One region of the Ensifer sp. PDNC004 genome, then DNA from elsewhere that is predicted to be linked to it. Evidence: riboswitches for the same ligand, from Rfam matches in the RefSeq annotation. Region 1 holds a riboswitch; each other region holds the start of a gene.
What was found. A riboswitch is a leader RNA that binds a small molecule or an ion and turns the genes downstream of it on or off. The one in region 1 is predicted to bind cobalamin.
Positions count from the first base shown of each region.

Region 2: another riboswitch for cobalamin. It lies ahead of metE (5-methyltetrahydropteroyltriglutamate--homocysteine S-methyltransferase); the one in region 1 lies ahead of JVX98_RS08025 (CbtB-domain containing protein).
Region 3: another riboswitch for cobalamin. It lies ahead of JVX98_RS10595 (DUF1636 domain-containing protein); the one in region 1 lies ahead of JVX98_RS08025 (CbtB-domain containing protein).
Region 4: another riboswitch for cobalamin. It lies ahead of JVX98_RS30570 (ABC transporter substrate-binding protein); the one in region 1 lies ahead of JVX98_RS08025 (CbtB-domain containing protein).

Region 1 is NZ_CP070353.1:22,359-28,105, reverse strand. Features, by position in the region: gene JVX98_RS08060 (TetR/AcrR family transcriptional regulator) at 1-516, opposite strand, end outside; gene JVX98_RS08055 (crotonase/enoyl-CoA hydratase family protein) at 600-1,415, shown strand; gene JVX98_RS08050 (helix-turn-helix transcriptional regulator) at 1,466-1,828, shown strand; gene JVX98_RS08045 (SRPBCC family protein) at 1,825-2,391, shown strand; gene JVX98_RS08040 (DUF1772 domain-containing protein) at 2,461-2,940, opposite strand; gene JVX98_RS08035 (NAD(P)H-binding protein) at 2,937-3,767, opposite strand; gene JVX98_RS08030 (TetR/AcrR family transcriptional regulator) at 3,872-4,564, shown strand; cobalamin riboswitch at 4,563-4,825, shown strand; gene JVX98_RS08025 (CbtB-domain containing protein) at 4,866-5,042, shown strand; gene JVX98_RS08020 (CbtA family protein) at 5,240-5,747, shown strand, end outside.
Region 2 is NZ_CP070352.1:1,328,468-1,334,214, forward strand. Features, by position in the region: gene JVX98_RS05920 (acyl-CoA thioesterase) at 1-740, opposite strand, end outside; gene metE (5-methyltetrahydropteroyltriglutamate--homocysteine S-methyltransferase) at 737-3,088, opposite strand; cobalamin riboswitch at 3,189-3,409, opposite strand; gene JVX98_RS05930 (hypothetical protein) at 3,429-3,719, opposite strand; gene JVX98_RS05935 (LysR substrate-binding domain-containing protein) at 3,872-4,798, shown strand; gene JVX98_RS05940 (metallophosphoesterase) at 5,023-5,747, shown strand, end outside.
Region 3 is NZ_CP070353.1:535,259-541,005, reverse strand. Features, by position in the region: gene JVX98_RS10605 (ABC transporter substrate-binding protein) at 1-768, opposite strand, end outside; gene JVX98_RS10600 (ABC transporter ATP-binding protein) at 765-1,568, opposite strand; gene JVX98_RS10595 (DUF1636 domain-containing protein) at 1,591-2,004, opposite strand; cobalamin riboswitch at 2,109-2,325, opposite strand; gene JVX98_RS10590 (RidA family protein) at 2,510-2,986, opposite strand; gene aspT (aspartate-alanine antiporter) at 3,473-5,161, shown strand; gene JVX98_RS10580 (bifunctional aspartate transaminase/aspartate 4-decarboxylase) at 5,219-5,747, shown strand, end outside.
Region 4 is NZ_CP070354.1:478,399-484,145, reverse strand. Features, by position in the region: gene JVX98_RS30590 (class I SAM-dependent methyltransferase) at 1-100, opposite strand, end outside; gene JVX98_RS30585 (pseudoazurin) at 97-534, opposite strand; gene JVX98_RS30580 (ABC transporter ATP-binding protein) at 546-1,307, opposite strand; gene JVX98_RS30575 (iron ABC transporter permease) at 1,304-2,356, opposite strand; gene JVX98_RS30570 (ABC transporter substrate-binding protein) at 2,353-3,369, opposite strand; cobalamin riboswitch at 3,519-3,713, opposite strand; gene JVX98_RS30565 (helix-turn-helix transcriptional regulator) at 3,906-4,229, opposite strand; gene JVX98_RS30560 (DUF899 domain-containing protein) at 4,423-5,103, shown strand; gene JVX98_RS30555 (hypothetical protein) at 5,303-5,747, shown strand, end outside.

The sequences.
Region 1 (5,747 bases):
CGCGTCACGATGCAGCAGCACCACGGCGAAACTGCCGTCGAGCAACAGCAGGATCTGCTTCGCCAGCATGGCCGGCTCGGCAGTGCCGGCTTCGGTAAAGGTCTCGGCCATCCACGCCTCGAACTTCTTCTTGTGGGCCGCACCGATGCGGATCGCCGGATGTCCCGGCATGTTGGCTAGCTCGGCCGAGGTGCGCAGGAAGCCGCAACCCTTCCACTTCGGATGGCGCGCCGCCCGCGCCAGATTGACGAAGATCGCCTCGACCTTGTCGGCAATGTCCCCGTCGCCCGCGTCGAACCACTTGCGGAAGAGTTTCAGATTGGGCTGGTCGCGGCCTTCGAGATAGGCGGCGATCAGCGCGTCCTTGCTGTCGAAATGATAGTAGAGCGTGCGTTTGGTCACGCCCGCGGCTTCCGCCACCGCATCGACGCTGACTGCGCGGATGCCCTCGGCATAAAACAGCTTTTCCGCCGCTGCGACGATCAAGTCCCGGGCCGATTTCTCTGCTTTCGCCATCTCTCGAGTATACCGACTAGTGAATATACATGGCATCTTCCCTCACCTAGCCTCTCCCCGTCAACACCTGCCGGAGAGCAACCATGTCGAACACCGTGCTGCTGCAGATTTCCGAGGGCATCGCCCTCCTCACTCTCAACCGCCCAGAGAAACTCAACGCGCTGAACTACGAGCTGATCGACCGGCTCATGAGCCTTCTTGACCAGATCGAGGTGAACCATGCCGTCAGCGCGGTGATCATCACCGGCGCCGGCGAGCGCGCCTTTTCCGCCGGTGGCGATATTCATGAGTTCTCGGAAAGCGTGGCCAAGGGCGTGAACCCGGCCGTGCGCGATTTCGTCCGTCGCGGCCAGGGCCTGACGGCCCGGCTCGAAGCCTTTCCGAAGCCGGTCATCGCTGCCGTCAACGGGCTTGCCTATGGCGGCGGCTGCGAGATCACCGAGGCCGTGCCTCTGGCGATTGCCAGCGACCAGGCGCGCTTTGCCAAGCCGGAGATCAAGCTCGGCATGCCGCCGACCTTCGGCGGCACCCAGCGGCTGCCGCGGCTCGCCGGCCGCAAACGCGCGCTGGAACTGCTTTTGACCGGCGAGGATTTCCCGGCCGATCGCGCGCTGGAGTTGGGGCTCGTCAACCGCGTCGTCCCGCATGACGAACTGATCGCGTCCGCCCGTGACCTGGCAAAGCGCATCATGGCGCACTCGCCTCTCGCCGTCCGCGCGATCATCACTGCCGTCACCCGCGGCCTCAACATGTCGATCGCCGAGGGATTGCAGGTCGAGAGCGAGCAGTTTGCCCAGATGGTGCCGACCGACGACCTTGCCGATGCGCTCGCCGCCTGGAAGGGACAGCGCGTCCACGACGACCCGCCGCGGCCCGGTCTTTTTTCGCGATATTTTTAAATTCAACCGAACGGTTGACAATTAGGCCAATCCAGACGACATTCAACAATATGGTTGAATATCCGAACGCACATCTCGATGCCGTGTTTCACGCGCTTTCGGACCCGACGCGGCGCGCCATGCTCCAGGACCTTTCGCAGGGCGAAAGACTGGTGGGCGAGCTTGCGGCGCCGTTCTCGATCTCGCTGGCCGCGGCATCGAAACACATCAAGGTGCTGGAAGGAGCAGGTCTGGTGCGCCGCGAAGTGAAAGGTCGCACGCATGTGTGCCGGCTCGATGCCGCGCCGATGCATGCAGGCATGGAGTGGATGCGCCACTACGAAACCTTCTGGCGCACCCGCATCGACGTACTCGAGGCGCTGCTTCTCGCCGAAGACGCCACCATTCAAACTGATCCGGAGGATAAGCCATGACTTCGTCTGCCACAGCCTTTGCCGGCGCCGACTACGGCCGTGTCGTCGCACCGGACGCGGTGCGCATCGAGCGCCTGCTTCCCGGCCCGATCGAGCGGGTCTGGTCCTATCTGACGGAGGAGAGCAAGCGCCGGCTCTGGATGGCGTCCGGAACGATCGGGTCGAAGGAAGGAGCCGAGGTCGAGCACGTCTTCCGCCACTCGGAACTGACAGCGGAAGACGATCGGCCACCGCAGAAATATGCCGAGCACGCCGGCGAGGTGCGCAATTACGGTCACGTGCTCGCCTGGGAGCCGCCGCGGCTGCTGGCCTATACCTGGAACGAAGAAACCGGCACGCCCTCGGAGGTCCGCTTCGAGCTCAGCCCCCGCGGCGACAAGGTGCTGCTCGTCGTCACCCACAAGCGCATCGCCGACCGCGCCATCATGACCAGCTTCTCCGCCGGCTGGCACGTGCATCTCGACATCTTGCGCGCGTTGCTGGAAGGCGAAAAGCCGGCCGCCTTCTGGAGCAAGTTTGCCGACCTTGAAGCGCAATACGACGCGCGTATTCCCAAGCCCTGACGGCGGGATGGGCTCAGAGGTCAAGACGCGTGCAGGCGCCGGCAAGGATCCACTTGCCGGCGCTTTTCGTCAGGCACGGGCGAAACCGAGAATGAAGAACGCCAGCGCGCCGATCGACGCGAAGGTGCGCACGTGGTTCCACCAGACCCAATCGGTCAGATAGCGCTCATGCCAGAGATCGGTCGCCGCCTGACCGGGGGCTGCCGCGGCGAGCGCGTCGTTCATCGGCACGTTGAAGACGATGGTCACCAGCAGCACGCCGACGACATAGGCGACACCGCCGGCGGCAAGCCACCACCTCCCCTCGCCGCCCGAGAGGAAGGCGACGACGATGAGCGCCAGGGCGAGCAGGGCCGTGCCCATGAAGGCGCTGAGGAAGATCGGGTTCTGGATCACGACATTGATCGCATTCATCGCAGCGATCCCCTGCTCCGGCGGCAGCCGCGACAGGGCCTGCATGATGCAGACCGAGAAGATGAAGAACAGCCCGGCCATCAGGCCGGAGCCGATCGCGGCGGCAAACGCCAGAGCGGGGATCAGGGGGATCATGCGGCAAGACTCCAAACACCAGTTGCTGCGGTTTCCCGAGCGTAGGCTGCAAAGTCACGCGGACGCCGCCCAAGCACATGCTCGACATCGGACGTCAGGTTTGAATTGCGCCCGTCGAGCACCGAGCTGAAGAGATAGCGGATGAGTTCGACATAGTCATCAGGCACGCCGTCGGCCTGCAAGTGTGCCGCGAAGTCGGCAACCGGTATCGCCTGATAGGAGATCGGGCGGTTGGCAGCCGCGGCGATTTCGGCCACGGCGTCGGCAAAGGTCATCAGCCGCGGGCCGGTCAGCGAATAGACCTTCCCGACATGGCGGTCGTCGAGAAGCGCTTCGACAGCGACGTCGGCAATGTCGTCGCAGCTGATGAAAGGCTCGGTCACCGTGTCCACGGGCAGGAAGACGGAACCGCTCAAGACACCCTCGGCGAGGAACCCTTCGTCGAAGTTTTCGAAGAACCAGCTGCCCCGGATGACCGTCCAGTCGGCGCCGGAGGCCTGCAGCGCGCGCTCGGCCGCTTCCGCCTCGTCCTCGCCGCGCCCCGACAGCAGCACCAGCCGCTTGACGCCGGCGCTGACGGCAAGGCTCGAGAACTTGGCGATCACCTCGACGGAGCCCGGTACCGCCAGATCCGGCTGGAAGCAGACATAGATGCGATCGACGTTTTCAAGGACCGGCGCCCAGGTCACCTCATCCGTCCAATCGAAGGAAGGCGACGCCGAACGGGCACCGATGCGGACCGCTATGCCCCGCTCCCGAACGCGCTCGGCCACCCGCCGCCCCGTCTTGCCGGTACCGCCCAAAACCAGTGTGATCTTCTGAGACATCGTTTCCTCCTGAGGTTCCACCAACAAATATGAGCATCTCTCACATTTGCAAATGTGATAAATCCTCGTATTTTAGGAGTCAAGTCAAAATGTGAGCATTACTCATGATTCCAGATGCAAGCCCCGCCACGCTTCCCGCCGACGACGAGCCTGCGCTGCGCCGGACACCGAGCCAGAAGCGCAGTCGCGAGCGCGTCGAGCAGATCCTCGCCTGCGCGACGGCGCTCATCCAGGAAAAGGGCAGCGACGCCATGCGCATGAGCGAAGTCGCTGAAAAGGCTGGAATTTCGATTGGCTCGCTGTACCAGTACTTCCCCGACAAGGCGGCAATCGTGCGCACGCTCGCCGAGCGCTACAATGCGGTCTGCAACGAGTGCATCGCGGCCGAACTGGCCAAGGTGACCTCGATCGCCGAGCTGCGCGACGCCTTCTCGCTTTTGTTCGATATCTATTACGAGATGTTCCTCGCCGAGCCGGTCATGCGCGACATCTGGTCGGCGATGCAGGCCGACAAGGCGCTGCGCGAAATCGACCTTGCGCAAAGCCGCGCCGGCGGAAAGCTGCTTGCCGATGTCTGGGCCCGGCTTGTGCCGGAGACGCCGCGCGAGGAAATCGACAGCGCCGCCTTCCTGATCATGCATCTCGGCGACTGCACAATGCGGCTTGCAGTCTCGGTCGAGCGCGCCGAGGGCGACCAGATCGTCGAGGCCTACAAGCGCATGACCATCAAGGATTTTGTCGCGGATGGACCGCGCGGCGGCGCGCACTCAATTGACAACTCCATGACACAATCCTAATCATCTGGGATCGATTGGTTCCCGGGACGCGAACGTGTTTCGGGAGTAAACGGGAATGTGACGGATGGACCCAATCTGGGCATTCAAATCACGGCCGACCCCGCGACTGTAGAGCGACGTCGATCCACCGTTCCGGAGCGATCCGGAAGAAGCCACTGGCAAGACCGCGAGAGGGCGGCCGAGCTGGGAAGGCGAGGCAGATCGAGGGCATCGAGCCCAACGCCGTGAGCCAGGAAACCTGCCACTCGATGCGGGCATAGGGCCCAACCGGGAATTTCCCGATGCCATCACGGAGGTTGTCATGGCTACGTCTACCATTTCGAGCACCCCGCTCTCCCTCAGCGATCGTCTGACCGCTGGCGTCATCGCGCTCTTCATCGGCGCATTCCTCGTCTTCGGCGCCGGCCTTGCCAACTCGGCCGTGCTGCACGACACGGCGCACGACACCCGCCACTCCTACGGCTTCCCCTGCCACTGACCGATGCATCGGAACGTGAACAACGTTCCGCATCGAACAATCTGCGGACCTGAACGCATCCGGCCCGAGCCGGATGTCGGTTTGTCTGCATTCCGGTTTTTCCGGCGTGCGAAAGCCATCCGCAGCACAGGCAAAATGGGAAGGCTCAAGGACCGCGCCGCAGCGCGTGGCTTTTGTCGTTATCGAGGGATTTCAAGATGATTGTCAGAACGCTTCTGGCCGCGATCGTGGCTGGATTGATTGCCGGTGTCTTCATGACCGGCGCCCAGGAATTGCGCGTCACGCCGCTGATCCTGCATGCGGAAGAATTCGAAGGCGAGGCTCCGGCCCCCACCGAACAGCCCGCCGCCCAGCCGGGTGCGGCACAGCCTGCCGCGGAAAACCACGACCAGCATTCGTCGCTCAAGGCCGTGTCGCCGCTCGGCGCCTTGCTCGACGCGCTGTCGCCGATCACGCCCGCCTATGCCCATGAGGGCGAGCACGAGGACGGCGGCATCATGTTCGGCATGAGCCGCTTCTCCGGCACGCTGATCGCGAACCTCGTCACCGGTTCCGGCTTCGGCCTGCTGCTCGCCGGCGTCAGCCTGGTGATCGGCTACCCGATCACGCTTCGGAACGGCGCGCTCTGGGGCGCCTGCGGCTGGCTTGCCGTGCACATGTTGCCGGCGATCGGCCTGCCGCCGGAACTGCCTGGCTTTCCGGCCG
Region 2 (5,747 bases), on a different replicon from region 1:
ACGAAAGTCCCGGTGACGGTCAGCACGCGCACGCCGCTGAGCAGTTCTTCCGACCAGAGCTCGACCTCGATCGTTGTGGAACTGCGTCCGGTCCGGGTGACCCGCGCCAGCGTATCGACGATCGTTCCGGCGGCGACACGCCGCTTGAAATCGCCACTGCAGGAGGCGAGCGCCATCAATTTTCCGGTCAGCCGGCTCGCGGCGACGAAGGCCGCCTTCGTCATCTGGGCGAGTGCATCGCCGCCGAAGAGCGCGCCGGCGCTGTTGGTCTGGCCCGGAAAAATGATGTCGGTCATGCCGACGAAATCGGCCGCGGGCACAGCTGGCGTGGGCTCGGCGAGCGGCGGAAGGTGCCAGTCGGCACCTTTGTCCTGCGGCATCCCAACCATGGTGAACTGTCCGCGTGAGCAAAGATCGCGGCCGCCGGTCGCAAGGTCTTCGGCCACCATCTCGACGTCGACGACCATCGAGAGCCGCCCGACGCGCACCGGGCGGCCAGAGAAACTGACGGTCTGGCCGATGCGGGCGGGTGCGCGAAAGTCGATCCGGTCGCAGGAGGCGGTGACGAAGGGAACGCGGCCGTGGCGGGTGGCGACGATGAAGGCGATCCGGTCCATCAGCGCCAATGCGGCACCCCCGAAGAGGGTGCCGTGATGATTGGTGTCGCCGGGAAAGACGATATCGGCGAGGGTCTGTGGCGCCGGGGTTTCCCCCGACGCCGCTTCCGTGTGGTCCGTCATGCGCGAAGCGCCTTGCGGGGATCATCCGCGAAGGCCTGGCGCAGGGCGCGCGCCGCCGCCACCATGTTGACAAGCGCCGGCCGGGTTTCCTCCCAGCGCCTGGTCTTCAGCCCGCAATCCGGGTTGACCCAGATCTGCGCCGGCGTCAGCCCTTCGGTCGCGCGCTCGATGAGATGCACCATTTCATCCACCGCCGGTACGCGGGGCGAATGGATATCGTAGACGCCCGGGCCGATCTCGTTCGGATAGGCCCTTCCGGTGAACGCGCCGAGCAGTTCCATCTTCGATCGCGACGTCTCGATCGAAATCACGTCGGCATCCATTGCCGCGATCGCCGGCATGATGTCGTTGAACTCCGAGTAGCACATATGGGTGTGGATCTGGGTGGCGTCGCCGACGCCGGCGGCGCTGAGGCGGAAGCACTCCACCGCCCAGTCGAGATAGGCCTTGCGGTCGGCGGCCTTGAGCGGCAGGCCCTCGCGCAGCGCCGGCTCGTCGATCTGGATGATGGCGATGCCCGATGCCTCGAGGTCCCTGACTTCGTCGCTAAGCGCCAGCGCGATCTGCCGGCACACCACCGACCGCGGCAGGTCGTCGCGCACGAAGGACCATTGCAGCATGGTGACCGGACCCGTCAGCATGCCCTTGACCGGTCGATCGGTCAGTGACTGTGCAAAGGCCGCCCATTCGACCGTCATCGGGTTTGGCCGAGAAACGTCGCCGAAGATGATCGGCGGGCGCACGTAGCGCGAACCGTAGCTCTGTACCCAGCCACTTCGGGTAAAGGCGTAGCCCGAGAGCTGCTCGCCGAAATACTGCACCATGTCATTGCGCTCGAACTCGCCGTGTACCAGCACGTCGATGCCGATCTCCTCCTGCCAGCGCACCGCCTGCTCGGTCTCCCGGCGCAGATAGGCGGTGTAGTCGACATAGCTGAGTTCGCCCTTGGCATGCAGGGAACGGGCCTGCCGTACTTCCGGCGTCTGCGGGAAGGAGCCGATCGTCGTCGTCGGGAAAAGCGGCAACGGCAGCGCGTCCGCCTGGAGCGCGCGACGGGCCGGGAAGGGAGACCGGCGCTCGCTGTCGGCTGCCGTCAGCGCCTTCAGTCGCCCGGCAACGAGTGGATCATGGATCCTGAGCGACGTCAGACGCGCCTTGGCAGCTTCGCTCGATGCCGCAAAGGCCCTTTCCGGATGGGCAAGCCCCGGCTCGAAGGCGCGGGCAAGAAGGCTCAACTCGTCGAGCTTCTGCACGGCGAAAGCGAGCCACGAGGCAAGCTCCGGGTCGAGCGCCTGTTCCAGGTCGAGGTCGACGGGCACATGCAGGAGCGAGCACGAGGGCGAAAGCTCGATCCGGTCGCGGCCATGGGCGGAGATGAGCGGCTGCAGGCGGCGCAACAGGCCGGCAAGATCCGTCCTCCAGACGTTGCGGCCGTCGATGATGCCGAGCGACAGCACTCGGTCAGCCGGAGCGGACTGGAGGAGGACCTCGATCTGCTGCGGCGCGCGCACGAGATCGACATGCAGGCCCGCGATCGGCAGCGCCAGGGCGCTCACCATATTGTCGCCGATCGCGCCGAAATAGGTCGCAAGCATGATCCGGAGCCCGGGAACCTTCGCCCGGAACGTATGATAGGCAAGGTCCAGGGCCTGCCTTTCCCGGTTGGTGAGATCGAGCACTAGGCAAGGCTCGTCGATCTGAACCCAGTCGGCGCCGGCATTGGCAAGTTCGGTTAGCAGCTCGACGTATACGGGAAGCAGGCGCTCGATCAGGTCCAGGGGATCGAAATCTCCGCCCTTCGCCTTGCCGAGCTTGAGGAAGGTCACCGGGCCAAGCAGGACCGGGCGGGTTCGATAGCCGAGGGCTTCGGCCTCGAGAAAGGCTTCGAGCGGCCGGTTACGCGTCAGCGCAAAGCGTTGATCCGCTTCGAATTCGGGCACCATGTAGTGGTAGTTGGTATCGAACCACTTGGTCATCTCGAGTGCGGCGTTGCCGCCGTCACCCGCATGCGTGCAACCGGAAGCGCAGGGCGAACCGGTCGAGCCGCGCGCCATGGCGAAATAGGTATCGAGATCGACGGGACCGCCCTCCCAGCCATAGGCGGCCGGGACCGCACCGACGAGCACGGCAGTATCGAGCACGTGGTCGTAGAACGAGAAATCGTTCGAAGGGAGGATGTCGATGCCGCGCGCCTTTTGCGCCGCCCAGTTTTCGGCCCGAAGCCGGCGGCCGACGTCGAAAAGGTCGTCACGGCTGATCTTGCCGGACCAGTAGCGTTCAAGCGCGAATTTCAGTTCGCGGTGGCGGCCGATGCGCGGGAAGCCGAGATTGGCAGTCTTGATGGTCATTTCCTTACCCCGAAGGTTGAAGGGCAAGGCTTGAATGCGACGCATCCGCGACGCGAGAAGGGTCCCGCGTCGTCAACGCGCCCCATCGGACACCCCGCCCGTGGACGTTGTTTATCGCGGCAGGTCTCCTGGCTTGCGGGTCAACGCGGACCGTTCCGTCTTCCCGAGGCGTCTTCCTCAGTGACATCATCGAACGGCCGCTCTCCGCCTACAGTTGCGGGGGCAGCTCCGGCCTGGGCGCTTGTCAGCGCCGCACCGAATTCCCTCTTAGCTCCGCCCCGCCGGATGGCGAGGCGCAGAACCACGATGTCGGGAACAATGCCCTGCAATCGCTCGGCCGTCAATCGCATAAAGAAATGCTTATGTCTTTATTCTCTCCGGCCTGGGCGCGGGGCGAAACGCGGGCAATGCGCGGTCCTTCGCTGCAAACTGCTTTCGCGGCGGGTTGCACCGGCACGGGCTTGGGCTCCTCCGGCCAGTGCCACGGATCCGCGGTGTCGCCGACGCGCGCACGGATATGTTCCTGGTCCCGCGTCAGGCCGATATCCCGGAGCTGGAACTCGTTGAACGTGTCGATGGCGACCGGAGGACTGAGGGTCCTGTCGGCCCAATTCAGGGCATGGTAAATCATTGATCGCACTGCGCTAAGCATTGCTATCCTCACTTCTCTACAAGGCGTGTGTTCGCGAAAAAAGTGAGGTTTTTTGCCGTTTCGCGCAAAGCGATTTCTCGCATGCTGGCATAAAGAATGCTTATCTCAGCGTCATGAGCAAGATTCCCCCTATGAGTGCAGTGCGCGCCTTCGAGGCCGCCGCCAGGCACCTGAGTTTCACCCGCGCCGCCGAAGAGCTTGGCATGACGCAGGCGGCCGTCAGCTATCAGATCCGGTTGTTGGAGGAACGCATCGGCGCGCCGCTCTTTGTCCGCCTTCCGCGCGAGGTGCGGCTGACCGGTGCCGGGCGGCAGCTGGCGCCAAAGGTAACCGAAGCGATCGATCTTTTAGGGGCGGCCTTCTCGGAGATTGCCGACAAGACCGAACATCACCTGCACATTTCGGTGCTACCGACCGTCGTTTCGAGCTGGCTCGGCCAGCGGCTCGCCACCTTCCAGACCGCGCATCCGAACATCAGCATCAGGGTCCACATGTCGACCGAGCTGGTCGATTTCAAGCGTGACGCTATCGATCTCGCGGTGCGCAGCGGTGCCGGCGACTGGCCGGGAAACGATGTCTTTCCCTTGTTTCCGCTCGATTACGTGCCGGTCTGCACGCCGTCCTTCCTGGAGAAACATCAACTCAAGGAGCCCGCCGATGTTCTGAGGATCCGGCGTTTCGGCAATGCCAACTGGTGGCGGCGGTGGATGATCGAAACCGGCGTCGAGCCGCCGGCGAGCAATGGTACCGAGCTGATCTTCGACGTCCAGGCGATGGATGTCGCCACCATCCTGGCGGATCACGGCATGGCGATTGCCGTCTCGACCTTCCTGATGGATGAACTGAAGAGCGGCCGGCTGATCCGGCCGTTCGAGCATGTGGTGCGCGACGGCCGCGCCTATTGGCTGGTCTATCCGCAAAGCACCAGGCGGCAGAAGAAGATCCAGGCCTTTCGCGACTGGGTCGTCGCCGAAGCAGACGCGTCGAATGCGATGCTTGCGACCGTCATGGAGCAGTCCTGTCCGGCATCTTTTCGGGGCAAACTCGGCGCAAAGTAATGAGCCTGGGGAAAGAAGACGCAGACGCATCTGGTGCGCGCGTGCCGGTTCGCGCCGGCCGGGCTTCTGAAAATGACGCTTTCATGGAGAAACTGAAAATCAGCTGAGAACGGCTGTTACCAAACTGACATGGCGGCTCCCTAAAGACTGCGGCCAACCGCAGAGAAGGGGAGAGACAACCCTCCGACGCGGATACCGCAAGCCATTGTCGGAGGCCCGTTTCCATGAAAATCGTCCAGATCAGCGACACCCATCTCAGCCCCGCCAAAAGCCATTTCAACGGCAATTGGGAACCGGTTCGCGCCTGGATCGAGGCGGCGGCGCCCGATCTCGTCATCCACACGGGCGATGTCACCATCGATGGTGCCGACCACGAAGACGACATCACCTTCTCGCTCGATCTGATCGGTCAGCTCTCGATGCCGGTCGCGATCGTTCCCGGCAATCACGATGTCGGCCATCTACCGGGCTCGCACCAGCCTGTGGATCCCGTCCGGCTTGCCCGCTGGCGCCGTCTCGCTGGTCCGGACTACTGGGGCCGCGACCATGGCGACTGGCGGCTGCTCGGCCTCAACAGCCTGCTGATCGGCTTCGAAGACGACGAAGAAGACAGGCAATTTGCCTGGCTGGAGGAGCAGCTGCTTGGTCGCGACGGCCGCCGGGTGGCGGTCTTCGCCCACAAGCCGCTCTTCGTCGACGACCCGGCCGAGGGCGACACCGGCTACTGGGGCATCCGTCCCCGCCAGCGCCAGCGCCTCTTTGATCTTTTCGCCGAAGCCGAGGTGGCGTTGCATGCAAGCGGTCACCTGCACTGGGCCTGGACCGGCGAACATGCCGGGACGTCGCTCGTCTGGGCGCCGCCGACCTCCTTCATCATCGACACGCTGGAACGGCCGATGCCGGGCGAGCGGCTGGTCGGTGCCGTCGTGCACGAACTCACCGATGCCGG
Region 3 (5,747 bases), 510 kb from region 1:
GACGATGACCACCACTTCCGGATTGCGCTCGATCACCGGCTCCCAGGAGATCTCCACCCAGCTCTTGTCGACATCGTCCATGATGTTGGCGCCGCCGGCGGCCTCGATCATCGCCGTCGGAATGCCGAAGCGGCCGGAGGTGAACGGCTTTTCCTCGCCGGAATCATAGACAAAGACCCGTGTCGGCTTTGCCTTGCCGGCATTCGCCTTGGTGATCTCGGCAAGCTGGCGGCGGTAGCCGTCAACAAGCGTCTCGGCGCGATCCTCGACGCCGAAAATGCGGCCGAGATTGAGAAGATCGACGAACATGTCGTCCATCGTCGGCTTTGCCTTGGCCATCACGTGGATGCAGGATTCGGTCAGCTCGTAGACGCCGATCTTGAAGGGCGCCAAGGTTTCGGGCGTGACCTCGCCGCCGACCTTCATGCCGTAGTTCCAGCCGGCAAAGAGGAAGTCGGCGTCGGCGTTGAGCAGCACTTCCTTGGTCGGATACTTCTCCGAAAGCTCCGGCAGTTCCTTGACGCCTTCGCGCAGCTTCTCGTCCAGCGTCTTCCAGCCGGAAACGCCGGTATAGCCGACCATGCGATCCTGGAGCCTCAGCGCCAGCATCATCTCCACCAGGTTGACGTCGTTGGCGATCGCGCGCTGCGGCGCCGCGTCGAAGGTCACCTCGCGGTTGCAGCTCTTGACCGTGACCGGATAGGCGAGCGCCGGCGTGGCGGCGGCCAGCACGAAAAGGAGGGAAAATGGGGCAATATTGATCTTCATGAAATAGATCCCTGTCGAGGAAGTGAAAAGGAAAAGCGGGCGCCGCCGGCGGCGGCATTGTGAACGGTGGCAGTGACGCCGAAGGCGGCCGAAAGTTCGCCGGGGCTGAGCACCTCTTCGGGCGTGCCGAAGGCCGTCAGCCGCCCGGCAGTCAGGATCGCGACGTCGGTCGCAAACTCGGCGGCGAGATTGATGTCGTGCAGCGTCGAGACGATCGTCAGCTTCAACGTCTGCAGCAACTCGAGGATTTCGAGCTGGTGGCGGATGTCGAGATGGTTGGTCGGCTCGTCGAGGATGATGATGCGCGGCTCCTGCGCCAACGCGCGGGCGATCAGCACCCGCTGCTTCTCACCGCCCGAAAGCGTCGAGAACTGGCGACCGGCAAGATGCGCGAGATCGAGATGCGCCAGCGCATGCTGCACCCGATCGCGGTCGAAATCGCTCCAGCCGCTCAAGCCTTCCCGCCGCGGAATGCGCCCCATCATGACGACGTCGCGCACGCTGAAGGGAAAGTCGCCGGGCATTTCCTGCAGGACGACGGCGATCGTCCTTGCTGCCTCGCGCGCCGAGATCGACCAGAGATCGATGCCATCGACCGAAACACGGCCGGAGTTCGGCTGCACCGCCCGGTAGAGGCAGCGCAGGAGCGAGGTCTTGCCGGCACCGTTCGGCCCGAGGATCGCAAGCCGGCTGCCCGCCGCGATCGAAAAGCCGATGTCCTTGACCAGCGTCAGCCCCGCGCGCGGCCCCCAGTGGAGGCCCTCGACCTTGAGTGCCGCTCCCGTCGCCGTGCAGCTCATGGGTTGATCCCTCCCCGCGCCCTCATTGGAAGTGCCCGCCGAGGTCTTCGGAAACGAGCATCGCTGCGGGGATGCGGGCAAGCGTCTTGCCTTTCAACCCGCGTGGCCGCTCGGCCGCCCGCGTCATGCCATCGCCACGCTCCGCATAGGTTGTGGCAAAGCGTACGAGATCGTCGATGTCTTCGTCCGGCGAGACGTCGCCGAAGAGATAGGTTGCCTTCCCCGTCGCCTGGAAGGCGATGGTGCAGGGCCGCGTGCAGGCCGCCATGCACACCGTGCCGGCAATCGAGAAGTCACGATCGAGCGGCGCGCCGAGTGCGGCAATGCTGCCGTTCAGCCGCTTGATCAGCTCGGCACCGGGCGCGCAGGGGCCACCGGTGAAGCGGCAATCGGTGCAGACCGTTATCTTGTGCTGTCGGAAATTCGGCTCAGCCATTCCTGCCCTCCGCCGGACTGACGGCAAGAGATGGCGAAACGGCAGAAGGACGGATAGCCGTCGTGCGAAAGCCAGTTCTTTTCCATCGGAACACCCCGTCCGTTGTGGTTGATCGGTTCGATGGCAGGTCTCCTGGCTCGCGGGTCGTGGCGCATCCACGTCTTCCCGGCTGATCGCCAGTGACATGGTGTGAATGCGCTTTCCGCTCACAGTTGCGGGGGCAGCCACGGTTTCGGCCCCATCAGGGTCGTCCGTTCCGTGTTCCCTTTTCAGCCGCCTCCGCATTGTCGCGGACGCAGCACCATCACCGCCTTCCTCGCATGAATCGGCGGGGGAGACAACCGCACGGCATAGGCGGGAAGGATCTATCAACATGCGGCGTATCGTCATGCACAATTCGTTATTAAATAACATTACATCATGCAAGCCGAAAATTGAGCGTCGGACACGATCCGACGCTCCACGGCCGAAATCCGCCTTGCGGCCGACAGGCGGCCGTGCCGCCTCAGAACTCCGGCGGAAAGAGCTCGGCCGTCAGCGTCACCGCCACCGCGGCGTTGCCCGGCAGGTTGCGCACGCCGCAGACGGAGCGGATATGGCCGGCCCTTTCGCCAAAGGCGGCAGCCAGAAACTCGGAGGCGCCGTCGAGCACCTTCGGATGATCAAGGAAATCCTCGGTGCAGGCGATATGCCCCTCAAGCCGGACGATCTGGCGAATGCGCTCGAAACGGCCGAGATGTTCGTGGATCTGCGCCAGCGCGTTGAGCACCGCCAGCTCGGCCGCCTTGCGCCCCTCGTCGATCGTCACGTCGCGCCCGAGCAGCCCCGTATGCACGAAGCGCCCGTCGAGCAGCGGCCCCTGCATCGAGACATAAAGCATCTCGCCCGCCTCGATCACCGCGCGATAGGCGCCGAGCGGCTTCGGCGGCGTTGGAAGCTGAACGCCAAGCGCCCCCAGCCTACGGATAACCTCATCCATCATTGCTCCCCCTCCTCGTCACCTTACGAACCGGCCGCGCTTGCGGCGACGATGCCGCGTTTCATCTCAACCCTTCGAAGTTCTGTCGCCCCTATCGCAAGCAGAAAGGCCCATCATTCCTTGCGCCTCCAGCCGTATGTTCAAGCATAGCCAAGAGAAAATACCTAATGCCTCACGTTGCGAGATACATTACGAATTACAACACCAGAGTTGAAGTTCCGGCGCGATCCGGCCGCGCGCATCCGTCTTTCGATTGCAGGCGGCGGACGCATCGCGGCGCCTGCGAGTGCGCACCCCAAGTAAAACCGCTGAAATGTAACATACGTTACGCTCACGTAACCCTATGCCGGTTGAGAATTTCGACGACCGAGGCAACAATTGCCGGAATTAAGATTGGGCATCGACAAGATCCGAAAACAAGCTCAACTTAGCCGCGCAGATCCCGAAATGAAGTGATGGAAACTCAACTTTCTGAAGGGAATAGCAGCAGTGAACCCCATCGATTTTTTCGTCGACACGCTTCGGACCTATCCACCCGTCGCCGTCTTCCTCGCCCTCGGCATCGGCTTCCTCATCGGTCCGATCAAGGTCGCGGGGTTCAACCTTGGAAATGTCACCGCCACGCTGCTTGCGGGCGTTCTCATCGGGCAGCTGGGCATCCAGGTTTCCGGTGACCTGAAATCAACCCTGTTCCTGATCTTCCTCTTCGCCGTCGGCTACGGCGTAGGCCCGCAATTCGTGCGGGGCCTAAGCACCGACGGGCCGAAACAGATCGCCTTTGCGCTCTCGGTCCTCGTGCTCTGCCTCATCGTTCCCTATCTCTGCGCGCTAATCGCCGGGCTTCCGCTCGGCTACGGCGCCGGCATGTATGCCGGTTCGCAGACGATTTCGGCGGCTATCGGCGTCGCCACGGACCAGATCAACTCGCTGGGGCTGACACCGGAACAGGCCAAGACCTTCTCCGACCAGATCCCGATCGCCTACGCGGTCACGTATATCTGGGGCACGATCGGCTCGGCGATCATCCTCGCCCAACTCGGTCCGAAGCTTCTCGGCATCGACCTTCCGGCGGCCTGCCGGGAATACGAGGCCAAGCTCGGCGGCGGCACATCCAGCGCCGAGCCCGGCATCACCAGCGCCTACCACGACTTCGGTCTTCGGGCCTACCGGATCGATGCGGCAAGCGGCCTGACCGGGACGCCGGTCAAGAACCTGCTTCCCGGCATCCGCGTCTATGTCGAGCGGGTCCGGCGCGGCAGCGAGATCATCGAAGCGGACGGCAACACCGTACTGCAGCCCGGCGACGTCGTCGCCTTCTCCGGCCGGCGTGCCCTACTCGTCGAGAATCTCGATTCGAAGCTTGTCGAGGTCGAGGACAAGGAACTGCTGAATGCCGAAGCCGAAGTCCTCGATGTCTACGTGACCAGCAAGGCGCTCGCCGGCAAGACGCTTGCGGAAGTCAGCACCATGGACTGGGCGCGCGGCGTCTATGCCCGCAAGATCATCCGCTCGCTGGTCGAGATCCCGGTCTTGCCCGGGACCACCGTCGAGCGCGGCGACATCGTCACCATCGGCGGGGCCAAGCAGCATGTCGAAGCCGCGATCAAGGCGCTGGGCTTTGCCGACCGTCTCGTCGAGACGACCGATATCGCCTTCCTCGGCTGGGGGCTCTTCATCGGCGCGATGATCGGGGCGCTTACGATCACGATCGGCGGCATCCCGATCGGCCTTTCGACTTCCGGCGGCGCGCTTTTGGCCGGCCTGGTGCTCGGCTGGCTGCGCACCACCTACCCCGCCTTCGGGCGGATCCCGTCGCCGGCGCTCTGGCTGATGAACACGCTCGGCCTCAACATCTTCATCGCCGTCGTCGGCATCGGCGCCGGACCCGGCTTCGTCGCGGGTCTGCAGGAGGTCGGCATATCGCTGTTCATCTGGGGCGTGGTGGCAACCTCGATCCCGATGATCGCCTCGGTGCTCATCGGCCACTACGTCTTCAAGTTTCACCCGGCGATCCTGTTTGGCGCCTGCGCCGGGGTCAGGACGACGACGGCAGCGCTCGGCATGATCCAGGAGGCGGCCAAGAGCAAGGTTCCCGCCCTTGGCTACGGCATGCCCTACGCCATCGGCAACACGCTGCTCACCATCTTCGGCCTCGTCATCGTCATCATGCTCGCCTGAGGCGGGCGACAGTCGGGACCACCGATCACAATTCACAGATCACAGGGAGTGTGGATCATGTTGGACAGAAAATTCTACGACAGCATCTCCGATCTCAGCCCGTTCGAAATCAAGGACGAACTGATCAAGCTCGCCAAGACGAGCTCCCAGAAGGCCGCCAAGGCCTTCCTCAATGCCGGCCGCGGCAACCCGAACTGGACGGCGACGCGCGCCCGCGAAGCCTTCTTCCTGCTCGGCCAGTTCGCGCTGACCGAAGCCAAGCGCGCCTATTACGATCCGAAGGCCGGTGTCGCCGGCATGCCGCCGCAGGACGGAGCCCATGCCCGGTTTGAGAAGTGGACGAAGAAGCTGCTTCAAAGCACCGCCGACTGGGACGAAGAGGACGAAGGCGTTCCGCCGGCAAAGACGCTCTCCGACGCCGTCAACTACGCGATCAAGACCTTTCACTTCGATCCGGACGCCTTTGTGCACGAGCTGACGGATTCGATCATCGGCGACAACTATCCGGTGCCCGACCGCGCGCTGCACCACAACGAGATCATCACCCATGAATATCTGATGTGGGCGATGTGCGCCGGCCATCGAC
Region 4 (5,747 bases), on a different replicon from region 1:
CGAGATCGAAGGTTCTCGCGCGCTCCGACCAGTAGCTGCGGATCGCTTCCTTCAGATGAAAATTCGCGCGCCCTGCCCTTTCTTCGGTGTCGTTCGTCACTTTCCGAAACCGTTCCTGGCAAGGATCTCGTCAAACCGCTTGCGCGCCCGCGCCGGAACCTTGGCCGCCGCAAATCCTGCGTCGACCTTCGCATCGCCGACGCGGATCACCATAACCATTCCCATCGCAAAATGGGGCGAACACTTGATCCCGTAAAACCCTTCCGCGTCGAGCGTGACCTCGATCTCCTCGTTGATCCCGCCCTTGAAACCAGCGGTACCTTCGGGAACCATGCCGTCGACCGTCGCCGCGTTGTGGCCGCTGGTGGCTGCGATGAATTTCACCGTGTCGCCGGGGGCGACCTGGAGGAAGTCCGGCTCATAGACCATCGGTCCCGAAGCGTTACGGTTGAGCATCTTCACCTCGTGCATTTCGGCTTGGGCGAACTGGAAAGCGGTGAGAAACAGGGACAATCCGAGGAAAAGCGCGCGCATGTAAATCCTTGCTAGGCTGAATGAAAGCGGAAGATGGAGGTTCCGTCCTCGGGGTCGAGGACGATGCTCGCACGAACACCGAAGACGGCGGCGATCCGTTCGACGGTCAGGACTTCACGCGGCCGCCCCAGCGCCACCAGCCGGCCGGCGGACATCATGCCGACGCGGTCGCAGCCGAAGGCCTGGTTGAGATCGTGCAAGGCGACCACGGAGGCTATCGGCAGGTCAGCCACCAGCTTCAGGATCGAAAGCTGGTGCTGGATATCCAGGTGATTTGTCGGCTCGTCGAGCAACAGGACCTGCGGCTGTTGCGCCAAGGCACGCGCCAGGTGAACCCGCTGGCGTTCCCCGCCGGAAAGTGTTGCCCACGAACGGTTTTCGAATCCCGCCATATCGGTATCGTCGAGCGCTTGCCTGACGATCCGGTCGTCTTCGGTCGACCAGGGCTGCAGCGGCGTGAGCCAGGGCGTGCGGCCAAGTTCAACCGCATCGCGAACCGAGATCGCTTCCGTCGTCTCGGCTTGCTGCTCGAGGAAGGCGATCAATTGGGCAGCCTGGCGGCGCGGCATGGCGTGCAGCATCTGCCCGTTGATCCGCACCCCGCCCGAGGTCGACCGGACGATGCCGGCCAGCAGCCGCATCAAGGTCGATTTGCCGGAGCCGTTGGGGCCGACAAGGCCGAGTGTCTCTCCCTGCCGCACGGCCAGATCGACATGGGAAACGATCGCCTTGCCGCGGACGGACCAGCCGAGATCGCGTGCTTCCAGGATCATGATCGGCGCCTCCCGCGGATAAGGATCAGGGCAAAGGCCGGTGCCCCAACCAGGGCGGTGATCACGCCGATCGGCAGCACCTGGCCAGGAACGATCGTCCGCGACAGGATATCCGCCGCGATCAGAAAGACCGCCCCGATGAGGGCGGTTGCCGGGCCGAGCCGCCCGTGGCGCACGCCAACCAGGAAGCGGGCCGCATGCGGTATGACGAGCCCGACGAAGCCGATGGAGCCGACGATGCTGACCATCACGGCCGTCACCAGCGCGGTAAGGCCGATCAGCACCACCTGGACGACGCGCACGGGTACGCCGAGCGACGCGGCGGATTCCGCCCCGAAGGAAAAGGCGTCGAGCGCACGGGCGTACCAGATGCAGGCCCCGAGCCCGACAAGGGCCACGGGCACGGCCAGCCAGACGTCCGGCCACCGCGCTCCGCTGAGGTTGCCGAGCAGCCAGAACATGATGCCGCGCGCCTGCTCCGCATTGGCCGACTTGGTGATGATGAAAGAGGTCAGTGCGTTGAACAGTTGCGATCCGGCGATGCCGGCAAGCACGATCTGCCCTGTTCCGCGCAGGGTGACCCCGCCACCGGCGGCACGAGCGAGGATCGCCACCATGAGGAAAGCGGTCACGGCGCCGACAAACGCGCCGAGCGACATGGAGACCGCGCCGGCGCCGAGGCCGGCGACGGTGACGGCCACTGCGCCGGTCGAAGCGCCGGCGGAAATGCCGAGAAGGTAGGGATCCGCCAGGGCGTTGCGCAGGAGGGACTGGAGCACCATGCCCGAAACCGCGAGGCCCGCCCCGCAGCAGGCGGCAACGATCACTCGCGGCAGGCGGTAGTTCCAGATGATCCCGACATCGATGGGATCGAGCCCATAGGTCGCGCCGAAAATCTTGTTCGCCAAGGTCTGGAGAACGGTCAAGACGGGTATCGGCGTTTCGCCGATGCAGGTTCCGGCAAGAACGGCGGCAAACAGAGCCAATGTCGCCTTGGCTGCCCGGCCAAGCCGGGAAGCAGGGGCGCGCCGCGAGAGGCTGGTCTTCACTTCGCCAACCCGAAATCCTTAAGCGCAGCTGAGAGAACTTCGATGCCGGCAACCGTTCTGATCGTGGCGTCCATCGCGTGCGCATCCATGACGACGATGCGGTTGTTCTTCACCGCATCCATCTGGCTGGCAACCGGATCGGTCTTCAGGAACTCGATCTTCTTCAGGTAGTCGTCGGCCGGAAAGCGCCGGCGATCCATCTTGGCGATGACGATCATGGTGGGGTTGGCCTTGGCGATCGTTTCCCAACCGACGACCGGCCATTCTTCGTCCGAGCCGACCACGTTGCGGATGCCGAGCTTATCCATCATGTAGGCAGGCGCTCCCTTCCGACCGGCCACATAGGGATCGATGTCCATCTCCGCGCTGGAGAACCAGAATGCCGCAGACACATCCTTCAAATTGAGCGCCTTGGCCTGCTCGATGGCGTCGGCCTCACGCTTGGCGAGTTCTGCGACGAATGCCTCGCCCTTGTCCTGAACATCGAAGATCTGCGCGAGTTCACGCACGCCCTGATGGATGCTGTCAGTCGAGAAGAGCGCGCTTCGCGTGCCGTCCACACCCACCGAGTTGTCCTTGGCGACGCAGTCGGCCGGAAGGACATAGGTCGGAATTCCCACTTCGTGGAACTGGGTTCGGGTCGCAACGATCCCTTCGGGGCCGACGTGCCAGACGAACTGCACGGCGACGAGCCCCGGCTTCTTGGCGACGACGCTTTCAAAGCTCGGGTCGTTGTCCGCCAGGCGCGGAACCTTGGCATTGACCTCGGCAAATTCCGGCAGCACGTCATTGAACCAGACCGACGTGCCCGTAACCTTGTCGCCGAGGCCGAGCGAATAGAGAACCTCGGTTGCCGCCTGCCCGACGGTCGCCGAGGTCGCCGGTGCCTTGTCGAAGGTGATCGTCTCGCCGCAATTGTCCAGGGTCAGCGGATAGGCGGTGGGTTCGGCAGCAGCGGCGGTGGCGAAGAAGGCGAAGCCAGAGGCGGCAAGCAGGAAACGCGAAGCGGTCATGGCACATTGTCTCCGATCTGTTGATCGCGCGGATCGGAGGGGACGAGCCAGGACGCAATGATCGAACCGATGTTCAAGAGAACATCGACAGCCGGCACTTGTGGCGCGACCAACGACATCGACAACCTCCCCGGACACCCCGCCCGGCTTGTTCAGTTACAGGTGTCGGTAGGTCTCCTGACTGACGGGTCTTGGCTCCCTCTCGGCCTTCCCGGACCATCGCCCAGTGGCATTTTTCGAGAGAGGACTGGCCGCCTACAGTTGCGGGGGCAGTTTCGTTTCGCGGCGAGCCGCGGCGAATTCCCTGTTATTTCCTTTCGGAAACCGACGAGAATTCCCTACTCAACGAACGAGTGGAGCGCAAGCATGAAAGCGGCGCTTTCAAAACCACCTGCCAAGAAAGGTAGAAATTCTTTCGCGTCTCGTAATTTCACTAAATATCACTCCCCTCAAATAGCGAGAACATTGGCGATTGTCGAAAACTATACGCAAATGAATACTGTTTAAGTGATCCTTAATTCACACCATCTTCAGACTTACCCTTCGAGGCCAGTCTTCAGCCGGTCGAGAATGGTCACGACATGGGCGGCATAGTCGCTGATCCAGCGCTCGTGAATGTGCTTGATCGGCAGCGCATTGAGATAGTTCCAGCGCTCGCGTCCTGCCCGCCTGACGATGATCAAGTCGGCGTCCGCCAGCACCTTCAGATGCTGCATCACGGTGCAGCGATCCATGTCGGAAAAGGTCGCGCAGAGCATGCCCGTGGTCTGCGCCTCGCCCTTGAGACGATCGAGCATCGACCGCCTGCGCGGGTGAGCCAATGCCTTGAAAACCAGATCTTCGTCCTGCTCGCTTGACATGTTATGTTTTCACAACATATTGAAACCGGACGCAACGGAGACGGCGCCGATGAGACCGGTTTGCGAGCTTTCGCGAGCACTCCAACCGAGCCTGATGGCTGGATGCCGTCGATCGGAGTTCAGCCTTGCACCGACACCTCAAGCAAACCGCCCAAAAGGGAGATGATTGAGAATGCTGCCTAAGATCGTTTCAATGGATGAGTGGCAAGCCGCACTCGAACAACAGATTGCCAGAGAGAAGGCACTCACCCGCGCACGCGATGAAGTGAGTGCCGAGCGCCGGCGCTTGCCGATGGTCAGGATCGACAAGGACTATTCGTTCGAGGGGCCCGAAGGCACGGTAAGCCTCGCCGACCTCTTCGACGGACGGCGGCAACTGATCGTCTATCACTTCATGTTCGCGCCCGGATGGAAGGCGGGCTGCGACGGCTGCTCCTGGGTCGTGGACGCGATGACCCATCCGGCGCATCTCAACGCACGCGATACGTCCATCGTGCTGATTTCGCGCGCGCCGCTGGAGACGCTGCAGAAATACCAGGCCCGGATGCAGTGGCAGCACCCGGTTTGGTACTCGTCCTTGGCGAGCGACTTCAACCACGACATGGGAGCCACGGTCGCCGATCCGGATGACCCGACAAGAACCAGCGAGCGCCATGGCGTCAGCGTCTTCCTCAGGGACGGCAATCATATCTACCGCACCTATTTCAACGGTGCGCGTGGCGTCGAGTATCTCGGCAGCATGTGGACCTATCTGGATCTGACGCCCTACGGTCGCCAGGAAACATGGGAAGCCTCTCCCGTGGGATGGCCGCAGACAGAACCCTACGTCTGGAACCGGCGGCACGACGAATACGGGACCGAACCGGCCTTCTGATTGTCCGCGGCGGCGAGCATGGAATTGTCGAGCCGCCGTTCCTACGTCTTGTCTGGCCGATCGCCAGACCTGCGTCATTGCCGCGCGCCCCGAACAGGGATCGCGGCAATGGTGAAGTGATGCCGCCGGCCCGGCAGGGAGCGCCGAATGTGGGGATGGATCGCGCTTCTAAGAGGCGCGCCGATGGGGGCGGCAATCGATGGGAAACGAGACGCAAAACCGCAAGGACGGTCCGGCACCGAGCGGCAAGAGGTTTTGGCGGCGACGCGGCGTTCGGATTGCATCGATCACGTTGGCCGCCGTGCTTCTCCTGGTGGTCGCGCCGCTTGCCGTCATTCTCTACCCAACGCTGAAGAGCTATCCCCGGAGCGACTTTCCGGCCGCAGCTTCGCGACTGGAACGCAACAGGCAGGACCTTGCCCATCTGCGGCGCCTGATCGAGGTTGACCGAAGCTTCTCGCCAGCCGCCCAGGCGGCGTTTACGGGCTCCCTTGATGCGATCGAACAACGGGCCGGCGATCTCGACCGCGCCGGTCTGGCGATGGCGGCTGCAAAGGCGGTCGCGCTCGCCGACAATGGGCACACCAGTGTCGTCGGGCTTGTCGGCGGCCACAGTTTCAATGCGGTTCCGATCCGCCTCGGCT